DNA from 2 places in the Paenibacillus sp. FSL L8-0333 genome. Region 1 is predicted to be linked to the other one. Evidence: riboswitches for the same ligand, from Rfam matches in the RefSeq annotation. Region 1 holds a riboswitch; the other holds the start of a gene.
What was found. Region 1 has a riboswitch for S-adenosylmethionine ahead of metA (homoserine O-succinyltransferase). Riboswitches for the same ligand answer to the same signal wherever they lie in the genome.
Positions count from the first base shown of each region.

Region 2: linked by a shared signal. The riboswitch ahead of NYE72_RS25720 (methionine ABC transporter ATP-binding protein) and the one ahead of metA (homoserine O-succinyltransferase) in region 1 are both predicted to bind S-adenosylmethionine.

Region 1 covers NZ_CP150186.1:1,905,948-1,912,616, forward strand. The annotation lists gene NYE72_RS08250 (hypothetical protein) at 1-236, shown strand, start outside; gene NYE72_RS08255 (ROK family protein) at 402-1,283, shown strand; gene NYE72_RS08260 (HRDC domain-containing protein) at 1,494-2,510, shown strand; gene corA (magnesium/cobalt transporter CorA) at 2,597-3,532, opposite strand; SAM riboswitch class I at 3,930-4,059, shown strand; gene metA (homoserine O-succinyltransferase) at 4,175-5,095, shown strand; gene NYE72_RS08275 (PLP-dependent transferase) at 5,132-6,304, shown strand.
Region 2 covers NZ_CP150186.1:5,767,068-5,773,736, forward strand. The annotation lists gene NYE72_RS25695 (NAD(P)/FAD-dependent oxidoreductase) at 1-303, shown strand, start outside; gene NYE72_RS25700 (YuzB family protein) at 714-968, opposite strand; gene NYE72_RS25705 (NifU family protein) at 1,050-1,298, shown strand; gene NYE72_RS25710 (MetQ/NlpA family ABC transporter substrate-binding protein) at 1,457-2,323, opposite strand; gene NYE72_RS25715 (methionine ABC transporter permease) at 2,381-3,040, opposite strand; gene NYE72_RS25720 (methionine ABC transporter ATP-binding protein) at 3,040-4,056, opposite strand; SAM riboswitch class I at 4,159-4,294, opposite strand; gene NYE72_RS25725 (Cthe_2314 family HEPN domain-containing protein) at 4,397-5,131, opposite strand; gene NYE72_RS25730 (COX15/CtaA family protein) at 5,287-6,270, opposite strand; gene NYE72_RS25735 (thioredoxin family protein) at 6,373-6,669, opposite strand, start outside.

The DNA of each region.
Region 1 (6,669 bases):
ACAAGATCACGGAAAAGTCTACGGTGACGATTACGATTAATAAGGACCATATTCCTGTCTATACTACAGCTGAAATGCCAGATGGGAAGTACTATGTTAAGGCTTGGTTGGCAGATGTGGAGCTCTCCAAGAGTACCAACGCATACAAATCACTGGGCAAGCTTGTCGGCATTAAGCCGCTGGATCAAATTGAGGTTACGGTAAAAGGCTCTATGTTTGATGACTTAAATAATTAAACAACAATAGTCTCCCTTCATGCAAAATAGCATGAAGGGAGTTTTATTATTGTGATAGCGCTTCATCCAACGTATAATAAGGGCTGTTGATTGTTTTTTTATATTGTTTTTTATTTTCACACTGGATGGCGGATTATTGCTTATTGGAGAAGGGAGATAGTTGCTATGAAGTTATTGGGAGCGATTGAAGCAGGCGGAACGAAGTTTGTATGCGGGATTGGTTATGAGGACGGTACCATTCTGGACCGAGTTAGCTTTCCGACAACAACACCGGAAGAAACGATGGGACTCGTAATCGACTATTTTAATGGGAAGAATGTAGAAGCTTTTGGTATTGGATCGTTTGGACCGATTGATCCCGTGCTGGACAGCCCTACTTATGGTTACATAACAACGACACCAAAACCTCACTGGGGACAATATAATCTGGTAGGCACAATGGCTGAGCAATTTAACGTGCCGATCGGTTTTGATACGGATGTGAATGGTGCAGCGCTTGCGGAAAGTAAATGGGGAGCGGCTAAAGGTCTGGACAGCTGCCTTTATATTACGGTTGGGACAGGTATTGGAGCGGGAGCAGTTGTTGGAGGTCAGATGGTGCATGGATTGTCTCATCCTGAGATGGGACATATTCTAGTTCGCAGACATCCAGAGGACACGTTTGAGGGCTACTGCCCTTATCATGGCGATTGCCTTGAAGGGTTAGCCGCAGGTCCGGGGATTGGCAAACGCTGGGGACAACCAGCAGGCGAGCTACCTGTTGACCATCCAGCTTGGGATATGGAAGCTCATTATCTTGCACATGCACTTATGAATTACGTGCTGATTCTGTCTCCCGAAAAAATCGTAATGGGCGGTGGGGTCATGAAGCAAAGCCACTTGTTCCCGCTAATCCGTACCAAGCTGCAGGAGCTGCTTAAAGGTTATGTTCAGCATCCAGCGCTCAATACCGATATTGATAATTACGTTGTGCCACCGCAGCTTGGAGATAATGCAGGACTTGCAGGTGCGATTGGACTGGCAACCTTAGCTTTGGCAAGAAACTAGTATAAAAAGATATTGACTGTTAGGAAATATATGGTATTGTAGGATCTAACAGTATAGCATTTAATGAGGGAGCACCTCTTTCACGTTTATCGTGAGAGTGGTGCTTTTTTGCGTTTTCCGAGTCTGACAGTGTGGGATTCACACCAGCGAAGAGTAGCTCAGACCCGGTAGGTATAGTGCTTGCTGAAGACTAGAAAGGCAGGGATGAATATGCAAATTGTATTTATGAATCGCTTATCCAGAATATCTGGGGTGGATCAAGAGGTGTTCGCTCAGCTATGGATTGGAGAGGAAGAAGGAGTGTGGAGCCTGGGCTGGCGTGATTTTTCAGACGGTGAGGAGACGCAGGAGCATTTGTGGTATGCGGGTGGTTCTTGGAATGAAATGCTCTGTGTTTACAGGCATGAGCTGGCGGTGAAGATGGGGGATGGCTATCGGCCGTTGATTGATGGCGTATTTCATGAAGAAGACGGCCTTACTGGGCGCAATCAGGAGCAGCTAAGGCTGCAATATTACAGTGAATATAATGGGAACGAAGCTATTTATGAGGAGTTATGTGCTTGGCGCCGCAGCCGAGCTTCTAGTGAACGGAAAGCCCCTTACATTCTTGCCAGCAATCGTTTGTTACGTTTGATAAGCACTTTCTTGCCGCATACACCAGAGGAGCTGCTGCAGATCCCTGGTGTAGGGGAAGGAAAGGTAGCCCAATATGGCACGGATTGGTTGGCTATAACCTCTACGGCTGCAAGGGAGCATTCCTTTCCTTTGAATTGGGTTCACCAAGAAATTGAGGAGGACTCTTTTGTATCCTGGCTCTATAAACAGAAAGAGGTCAAATATAAGAAACAGCTAGAAAGACTGCGATTACGGCGAATTCTGCTGCAAGGGATCGAGAATGGGTTAGGGTTAGAACAGCTTAAGGTGAACAGTGGAGTGAACCGTCGCGAACTGATTGAAGCGGTAGAGGAGCTGGAAAGAGAAGGTTATTGCGTGGAGAAACTGATCGAGGTAGAACTGAAAAATATGCCGCAGAATGAACAGGAAGCGATATGGAATGCCTATGTAGAGGCAGGAGATCTTTTTCTAAAGCCAGTGCTGCATAAGGTGTATGGGGAGGATTTTTCAGCAGCAGAAGGGCTGGATAGCTATTATGAACGTCTGCGGCTGATCCGCATTCGTTTCCGGCGGGAGCAAGCTCCTAAAGTGGGCGTGGCGACCAGTTTCTAGTAGCTTTTCCTCATATCAAAAAGACGAAGGCTTCCTTACACCATAGGGTTAAAGGGCCTTCGTCTTGCCTATTCGTCCGTTTATTTTCATAGCCATTCTTTCTTGCGGAATACATACAGCATCCCACAGCCTAACGTCAACATTAGACCTATAACGGCAAAATAGCCGTATTTCGTATGCAACTCAGGCATATGATCAAAGTTCATCCCATAGATTCCGGTAATTACGGTCAAAGGCATGAATATCGTTGTAATCGCGGTAAATACTCTCATAATTTCATTGGCGCGGTTGGCGATACTGGATTGGTAGGCCTCACGTAAGTTGCCCATGAGATCGCGGTACGTCTCAAAGGTTTCGGATATTTTAACTGCATTTTCATAAATGTCGCTAAAATACTTCTGCAGCTGATCATCAATCAGACGGAGGTCTTTTTTGTTCAGGGTATTGATAACCTCTTTCTGTGGTCCCAGCATCTTCTTTAACCATAAGATCTCACTTCGCAGACCGATAATCTCACTCAGATGAGATTTCTTGGTATGCATTAGAATATCCTCTTCAAGCTTCTCAATCCGGGCTTCAATTCGGTCACCTACGGAGAAATAATTATCTACGACAAGGTCGATAAGCAGGTAAAGGAATTGGTCTGGTTCGCTAACCTCTTGCTCCCATAACATGGGCTTCAGGATGCGCAGCTCGTGGATCTTTTGTTTCGTTACAGTAATAATATAATGTCTGCCCAAGAATATATTGAGTGCCCGCAGGAAAATTTCCTCATCATCAAAGCGGATGCTGTTTACAACAATAAAGTAATGACTTTCGTATATTTCGATCTTTGGACGTTGATCCTCTTCACTAAGGCAATCCTCAACAGCGAGATCATGCAGGTTGAACAGGGGCTGAAGCAGCTCCAAATCCTCCACATCTGCATCAATCCAATAGAACCCTTCTGTTGGGGGTGTCAATGTTTCATCAATTTCATCAATAGGTGTAAAAACCCCTGCATTCACCAGCCGGATTTTCATCTGATTCCACTCCTTCTATCCCCGGGTCTTCACCAGGGACTGCTAATTAAGCACAGAGAAAAAAATCAGCTTGGCCGGCGTTACAATCAATACAAGAGGCCGAATGACGATTCGAGGGCATGAAGAAGAACTGCTCCCGCCGCCGGCAAGCTGATGATTATCCTGTGTGGTTGCTCATTTTGTACACTTAATTGCGAGCTCGGGTCGCCTTCCATTCTTCTTCTCACCTCTTCTTTTCGTTCAGGTATGAAATACTTGTCTAGTATAACAACGGAGTATGCCTCTTTCAAGCAAATTTATTGTTACTTTAAGGCTACTTCAGCATTGTATGGACTTGACGAAAAGGAGGTTCATGATTTAAAGTAAATTTTAAAGAAATTTAATTGAATACAGCTAAATCTTATCAAGAGCAGGTGGAGGGACTAGCCCTATGAAACCCGGCAACCGGCGTGTGAACGCACGGTGCTAATTCTTGCGGAACTTTGCTGACGACTAAACCCCGTCCAAAAGTTTCTGGCAGATGAGAGAGGCGCATATGACTGTAGATATGACCTTTCTCGTTTTCCGAGAAAGGTCTTTTTATTGTTCAGAAAGCCGCGATGTGACAACATAACCTAAATACAGTTAAGGAGTGGAAAGACAATGCCAATTAAAATTCCCGACAGTTTACCAGCAAAAGAAGTACTATCCGGAGAAAATATTTTTGTGATGGATGAAAGTTTGGCTTTCCATCAGGATATCCGTCCACTAAGGATTGCTATTCTGAATCTCATGCCGACTAAAGAAACGACGGAGACTCAATTGCTGCGTTTAATAGGAAATTCACCGCTGCAAGTTGATGTTACCTTGCTGCATCCACGCTCACATACTTCTAAGAATACTTCTGCTGAGCATTTGAGAAGCTTTTACAAAACTTTTGACGAGATCAGCCACCGCCGTTTGGATGGCCTTATTGTTACAGGAGCACCCGTAGAGCAAATGGAGTTTGAGGAAGTATCCTATTGGGAAGAGCTAAAAGAGATTTTTGAATGGAGCAAGGATAATGTGACCTCGACCATGCATATCTGTTGGGCGGCACAGGCAGGGTTGTATCATCATTTTGGTGTTCGTAAAGTGGCATTGCCTGAAAAATGTTTTGGTGTATTCTCCCATACGATTAATCAAAATAACATTAAATTGCTGCGCGGTTTTGACGAGGTATTCCATGTACCGCATTCCCGTCATACCGATGTCTCCCGCGAAGATATTGAGAGCAATCCAGATCTGCAGATTCTGGCAGAATCCGAAGAAGCTGGTATGTATCTAGTAGCTACGACCGACGGCAAACAAATATTTGTGACCGGACATTCCGAGTACGATCCTCTATCCCTGAAATGGGAATATGATCGTGATTTGGAGAGGGGCATGGAGATGGCCTTGCCGAAACACTATTTCCCTAAAGATGATCCAGAACGGACACCTCCTGCAGTGTGGCGTGCACATGCCAACTTATTATTCTCTAATTGGCTCAATTACTATGTATATCAAGAGACACCTTACGATATCGACCCGATTGTTTATTAAGATCAGCGCTACATTATAATTTAGGAGGCATTTATCATGGACGACAAACTTAGGATTGAAAGCAGACTGGCACAAATAGGTTCACAAGAAGATCCGGCTACCGGAGCCATTAATTTTCCTATCTATAATGCTACGGCATTCCGTCACCCGAAGCTTGGGCAGAGCACAGGTTTCGATTATAGCCGTACCAAAAGTCCGACCCGTTCCGTACTGGAGAATGCGGCTGCGGAATTGGAGTCTGGTGATGCAGGTTTTGCCTGTAGCTCTGGGATGGCGGCTATTCAAACCATATTTACCCTGTTTGGGCAAGGCGATCACTTGATCGTTTCGCTGGATCTTTACGGCGGGACCTATCGTTTGTTGGAACGAATTATGTCCAAGTTTGGAATCATTGCTTCCTATGTAGATACGAATGATTTGGATGCGCTTGAGGCTTCCCGTCTTCCAAATACAAAGGCGATATTTATTGAAACGCCAACGAATCCTTTGATGATGGTTACGGATATTGCAGCCGTTGCTACTTGGGCTCGTCATCATGGGCTGCTCACAATTGTAGACAATACACTGCTGACTCCATTTTTCCAGCGTCCTCTGGAATTAGGTGCGGATATTGTAGTCCATAGTGCTACCAAATATTTGGGCGGACACAATGATGTACTTGCTGGTCTTATTGTATCTAAAGGGGCTGAATTATCCGCTGAAATAGCGATTCTACATAACTCTATTGGCGCTGTGCTTGGGCCAACAGACAGTTATCAGCTGATGAGAGGCATGAAGACACTGGCTCTGCGTATGGAACGGCACGAGAGTAATGCACTAGCAATTGCCCGCTATCTACAAGAGCACCCGGCGATTGCGGAAGTGTTCCATCCAGGCCTGCCGGATCATCCGGGATATGAAATTCAGAATCGCCAGTCCTCGGGCAATACCGGAATTTTTTCTTTCAAATTAAAAGATGCCAGATACGTAGAACCTCTGCTTCGTCATATCCGGCTTATAGCCTTCGCTGAGAGCCTCGGCGGGGTTGAATCGTTAATGACCTATCCTGCAGTACAGACGCATGCGGACATTCCTGTGGAAATTCGGAATGCGGTGGGTGTAGATGATCGGTTGCTGCGCTTCTCGGTGGGCATTGAACATGCGGAGGATCTAATTGCTGATCTGGGTCATGCTTTGGAGGCTGCGCGGGCGGAAATCGAAACGAAGTAAAAGTAACGACAACCCAGATCGGCACCGAATTGCTGGGAAATATCGAGGATCTATCTCACTGTTGATTTAGAGCTGGTGTTAGACTGAGGATGAAATAGAGCTGTCTCATAAGCCGGGAATTGGCTGCTGGGATAGCTCTTCTTTTTGGACTTTTTGCTATTGGACACAGCTGACCTTAGATACAGCATTATTACACATTTGGAATGTTAACGGCCTCCACAGCAGCTATAGCGCTAAAAAACAGCTTTCATGAGGCTCTTTTCATGGAATAGCATCACTGGAGTCCATAACTATGCTCTAAAGGCTAAAAACTTGCAAATAACGTCATCTGTGTCCGACAGCCTCAGGGAATTTTGATTCAACGG
Region 2 (6,669 bases), 3.0 Mb from region 1:
CTGGATGAGTATTATCGTATACCGGATTATCCTGAGGTATATGTGATTGGTGACTGTGCCAGTCTGCCATTTGCACCAAGCGCACAAGCCGCTGGAGCACAGGGTGAGCAGGTAGCTCAGGTTATTCAAGCCACCTGGCGCGGTGAGACTCCTAAGCTTCATCCTATTCGCCTGAAGGGTACTTTAGGGTCACTAGGCAAAAAAGCAGGATTCGGACTTATGGGACAACGCTCCGTCAAAGGACGGGTTCCCCGCATCCTCAAGAGCGGAGTGCTCTGGATGTCGAAACGCACTTTAGGATAAGCCTAAGATTGGTTCATAAGTATTCAACGAAGCTACTCTCAGATAAACACGAGAGTAGCTTTCTTACGTTATTGGTGCGTATACCCTACGGACTCAGATATCCTTATTCGCAAATTTTTAGCCTTTGGAGGAGAGTTTCGGACTCCAGTGAAGTTATTGCTTATAATGAGGTTCATTTATGCTGTTTTTCAGGTGAATAGTGACTATGGGGTCCGATAGCAATCCAAATGTAGGAAAATACTCAATATAAGGTCGCCTGAGTCCGGTGGCACCTTCACGGTAGCACCTGCACTCTCCAATATGTTGCCTAATCGATCAAATTGGTGGATTTTGTTCAAGTAAGGTTCCAAAAAGAGGGAGCACTCCATAATTTAGATTATGAAGTGCTCCCTCTTTTTTTCTCGAGAAATTTAGTCAAGATCTATATTAAACCAAGCCTCAAGCTCTTTGATCTTGGCCTCAATTTTCTCTTCTAGCTCTACAACAGTGTCTGCTGCAATAATGTCACCTTCAACCATGGCGAAAGGCATTAAATAACACTCTCCACAATTGTTCAGACATCCGTATTCAATGACATCATAATCCGGATTTTCCTCCAGCTTATGCATTAGCTTGTCTGTTCCGTGACCCATGTTGCTGGAACAAAATTCAATAATTGGTCTCATGATGATCTCCCTATTCCGCCTAACCATTTTATTTTTTAACTTTTTGTACTATAATGAACTTACGAAAGGAGTGATTGAGAAATGAGTGAGAATGCACAAAGCACCGAAATGTATGATGAAGTACTAGAAGTGCTGGATAAGCTTCGTCCGTTCCTGCAGCGCGATGGCGGTGACGTAGAACTGGTCGATGTGGAAGACGGCATCGTTAAGTTGAAACTTATGGGTGCCTGCGGCAGCTGCCCAAGCTCCACGATCACCTTGAAAGCCGGGATTGAACGCGCCCTCCTTGAAGAAGTAGAAGGCGTTGAAGAAGTAGTTCAAGTATTCTAAATCCCGTTCAATAACCCTCCCGATTCTCCTGTGAAGGAGATCGGGATTTTCTTATTATAGAGGATTTAACATTCTCTCACAACCTTAGAACATAAAACCCGCAAGCCAACTTGGCTGCGGGTTCTTGTTATGACTATAGACGAATTTAGCTTAATTCCTTAAAACGCTGGAATGATCGCACCTTCGTACTTTTCTTCAATGAAAGCTTTAGCTTCTGGAGAATTCAGGGCAGCAACCAGCTTTTTGATGGCTTCGGAATCTTTATTGTCTTGACGGGTTACCAAAATGTTAGCATAAGGGGAATCTACACCCTCGATGAACAGCGCATCTTTAGTTGGCACAAGACCAGCGTCTAGTGCAAAGTTCGTGTTGATCAAAGCAAGGTCTACCTCATCCAGTTGACGTGGGAGCATAGCCGCTTCCAACTCAATGATGTCGAGGTTTTTCTTGTTTTCAGTGATATCTGCTTTCGTTGCAGCAATGTTTGTATCATCTTTCAAGGTAATCAGACCATTTTTTGCAAGTAGGATTAGTGCACGGCCACCGTTAGTAGCATCGTTCGGAATGGCAACTTTTGCACCATCAGCCAACTCATCGATCGATTTGATTTTTTTGGAATAAGCTCCAAAAGGCTCAACGTGAACGGATGCAACGGAGACCAGATCTGTTTTATTATTTTTGTTTTGGTCATCCAGATACGGTTGGTGTTGGAAAAAGTTAGCGTCTAACTCCTTCTCATCAAGCTGCACGTTAGGTTGAATATAGTCAGTGAATTCTTTAATTTCAAGGGTAATTCCATCTTTTTCAAGCAATGGAGCAATAGCCTTCAAAATTTCAGCATGAGGCACAGGTGAGGCACCAATAACCAGTTTCACAGGATCTTTAGTAGGTTCACTTGTTGCTTCTGCATTTGGTGCTGTTGTAGCAGCCGAGCTCCCAGCATTATTAGATGCATTGTTGTTACCGCAAGCCGCAAGCACCGCAACCAGTGTCAGGCTAAAAAATGTAAGTAGTACTTTTTTCATTGTAAATCCCCCTCTAATCTATATTTTGTATTGAATAAGGATATATATGGATGTACCTTATTTCCGTGTGTAATGTTTTACGAGTCGGTCACCGGCCATTTGTAGCAATTGCACCAGTACGACAATAAATAATATAGAAACAATCATAATCTCCGTCTCATAGCGGTGGTAGCCGTAACGAATCGCCAAGTCACCTAATCCGCCGCCCCCAACCATACCAGCCATTGCTGTATAGGAGACCAGTGTAACCAGTGTGATCGTAACTCCAGCTAGCAGACCTGGACGAGCTTCTGGCAAAAGAACACGCATAACGATTTGGTTCGTCGATGCTCCCATACCTTGTGCGGCTTCGATGACTCCGCGGTCTACCTCTCTTAACGACGTCTCTACCAAGCGGGCAAAAAACGGAGCTGCACCAATCACCAGAGGTGGAATCGTACCGAGTACACCAATGGAGGTTCCAACAACGGCTTTGCTGAAAGGAATTAGAGCCACCATCAAAATGATAAAGGGTACGGAACGTAGGATATTTACAAGTAATGATAAGACCGAGTAAGTTACTCTGATTACTATACTATTCGATTTCCCCCATAAATACAATAGAATTCCGAGTGGTAAACCAAGAATAATTGTGAACAATCCGGAAAAAAATATCATTTTTATAGTAGCAACCGTAGCATCGATCATTTCTTGCCAATTTAGATCTGCAAAATTCATTACGAAATCACCTCCACATCAAGGCCTTGAGCAATTAGTCTGGAGATCGTTACAGCAATCGCCTCAGCTGGCCCTTCAAACCGCACAATCATCTGTCCATAAGGCACATCTTTAATCGTTGAGATGGTACCATGTAAGATTGCAAAGCTCACACCCGTATCACGCACGACATCGGATAGTGCCGAGCCGTAAGTTTTTTCTCCGAAAAAAGTAATTTTGACAGCTTGAGAGTTATCCCCGGCAGCAGCATCAAGCGCCACTCGAAGAGGTCCTTCATTCTGTGTCTCACTGCGGATGAAATCGCGTGTAACCTCATGCTGCGGCTTGAGAAATACCTCTGTAACTTTGCCTTGTTCAACAATCCCACCACCATGTATGACCGCGACACGGTCGCAGATGCTCTGGATTACATGCATTTCATGTGTGATCAGCACAATGGTCAAATGGAATCTTTTATTAATATCAAGCAGCAGCTTAAGAATGGAATCCGTTGTCTGGGGATCAAGCGCAGAAGTGGCCTCGTCACACAGCAGTACATCAGGGTCACTGGCTAGTGCCCGGGCGATGCCGACCCGCTGCTTTTGTCCTCCAGATAACTGAGAAGGATACTTATCTGTATGTTCTTCAAGCCCAACTAGAGCGAGCAGATCTTTCACTTTTGTATCAATAGCTGTTCTAGATGTACCTGCAAGTCGCAGTGGAAAGGCAATATTATCATACACAGTCGCCGAAGAAAGCAAATTGAAATGTTGAAAAATCATCCCAATCTTGCGCCGCTGTTCCTGTAATTGACCTTGGTTAAGGCTAGTTAGTTCAACACCGTCTACCCAGACCTCACCTTCTGTCGGACGTTCCAACAGATTAATGCAACGGATCAATGTACTTTTCCCCGCTCCAGAGTGGCCGATGACTCCGAATATTTCACCTTTCTCGATGGACAGATTCAATCCAGAAAGCGCTGTTGCCGCATTACTCCCTTTTCCATAAACCTTTGTTATCCCTTTTAGATTAATCAACTCTCGTCGCCCCCCCTTTATATTTCACTTATTCTATACAAAAAAACCTCCAACGATCGATGCAGATCGCAAGAGGCTCTGTGGGTTTATTAAGACAATGCCTTCTCATCTGCCAACGACCGCAACCTGCGCCATTGTAGGAATTAGCACCATGACATTTGTACAACGCTTCCCGCGCTGGATACAAATCGGTTGCCGGGCTTCATCGGGCCTATCCCTCCGCCGCTCTCGATAAGATAAAGTTATGAAATTATATTTTTTCTGAAATCGTACATACTTTAATGCAAGCATAAGTATAGTGAGTTTATCGATTTTTGTCAAAAGGAAATATATTGAACGATTACGATTTTATGCTCTTTGCCTTGCTTATTTCCTTACGCAGCTGTTCATTGCTGTAGCTGAATGCCGCGATTAATGTCTTACAGTTCATTTCGAGCGATTGTTTTAAATCCTCAAGATGGCTATCCAGATCCTCGAGCTGAATTTTGTCATGCAGACCTTGGTGCCGCTGCCACAAATCATCCTGCATTTCAGAATTCATATAATGAATTTCAGCATTTCTGCGCTTGCGTAAATTCTCCAATGGATCGCGGTAGGAGTTCTTGATCTGTTCCAGTTGATCCGCTAATGCAGGATGCACATTCAATAATTGAAGCTGACGCAGCACTGTAAAGTAAGAAAAGTGCGTTTTTAATTTGGATGTTTTGAGATCATAAAAATGATTCAGTACCGTCCCAAGCTTGTCCAGAAGAGAGAAAACCCGGATAAAGCCATCTTTATAAAAATAAACATAACGTGCATAATCGCCCTGTTCCACCGGTGTCATATCATCCATATAACCCGCAATCACTAATTTCCGGTAAAAAGCGGCCGCGAACCAACTTTGCTCCAGTTCATCCAGAGAGGAAATCAGCCCACGTGTCCAAATCTCCAGCTTGCGGTATTCATGGTCATTATCCTCATGGGCACTCATTTCCTTGCGCAGCAATGCTGCAAAAGTGGCCATATTCTCCATCGCATCAGCCAACACACCACTGTTCTTTCGAGGCGGCTCTCCAAGTAATACCCGCAGCATATCCCAGTCCTCCTAAAGTTTTGTTCAGCGTCTGCTTCCATGGACTGCTTCGTACAAAACTCGCGACGTAAGCATCGGCCAATCAGCTCCACGATATACCGATTTCCACTTTATTATTCCGCGGGTGAAGCGCCTCTATCCACGGAGGGAATGTTCTACCAAGGCGGTGGAATCATTGGGTTCGTTACATTTTTTCCAGACACGACACTACCCGCACGATTTAGCTGCCAGACTCTTACACTCATATAACATAAGACACCAAACAAACTGGCAATCAGCAAAATATGAGCCAAAGCGGCAAATATGTACAATCTTTCATTATCTAGGGTGTAAACCACAGCCGCCCCACTAAACACCTGCATCAAGCATAACAGCACTGCAGCTACACCTAGCGCTCTAAGCTCTGGATAATCCTTATGCTTCCAAAATGCTAAATGCCCAAGCAGCGCAGTAAGCATGAATAAGAGCAAAGCCGCAATCCGATGCGTAAAAACAACACCTACACCTCCGGAAAGCTCCGGAACCCATTCTCCATTACAAAGCGGCCAACCCGAACACCCGCCCTGTGAATCCGTATGACTTACAAAGGCTCCAATATACACGACAATATAAGAATAGATGGCAGTAAAACAAGTTAAATTGCGAAAAGCCTTACTTACGGGTTTCTTTTGAGCTTCCAATGTATGATCATATTCGCGCGATTCATGCCATCTCTTGGTTCCAAGAGCCAACATCATAGCGCTCGAAAAGGCGATCAAAGAAAAACCCATATGCAGCGCCATTACAGCAGCAGATTGAGATCTAATTACTGCAAGCGCTCCCATACCACCTTGAACGATGACGAATAATAAAGTCATAAATGCATAGCCCAGCAAATCGCGCCGAGTACGGGCATAACGCCAAAAAGCAAACATCGAGGCAAGTGAGAATAACCCTGCCAAACCGCTAAACAAGCGATGGGTGTATTCAATCATCGAGCCTATAGTATAAGCCGGAATTAATTTCCCATGACAGAGCGGCCATTCATTTCCGCATTCCAAGCCCGATCCAGTCTTCGTCACTACCGCTCCTCCGAGTACAGCGAGGAACATGATAAGGCAAGTAAGATAACTAAGCCATTTCAACTGATTTGTCGTCAAAAATATCACCCGCAGTTTTTAGTAATGAAGAAGCAGCCAGACTTATATTTCAAAAAACCACCGCTTTTGCACAAACAGGCGAAAGCGGTGGTTCCTTAGGAATTACTTTTGAAGGCTTTGATGCACTTGGACCGCTTTATCAAGGAAATTTTCAATCTCTTCACGGGATTTGCGCAATTTATTAACGAATCTAACCAATTCCCGTCCATCCGAATATGCGACGAAGCTTGGAATACCCATAATATTTTGTTCTTGGCTAACATCGCCCACGGCATCAACATCTACCTCAACCAGTGTAAGGCGGTCTGCATAAGCCTGCTCTACCTCTGGGATAAAAGGATCGATAAATTTGCAATCCGAGCACCAGTCAGCCTTGAAGATGGCCACTGTTAATCGAGG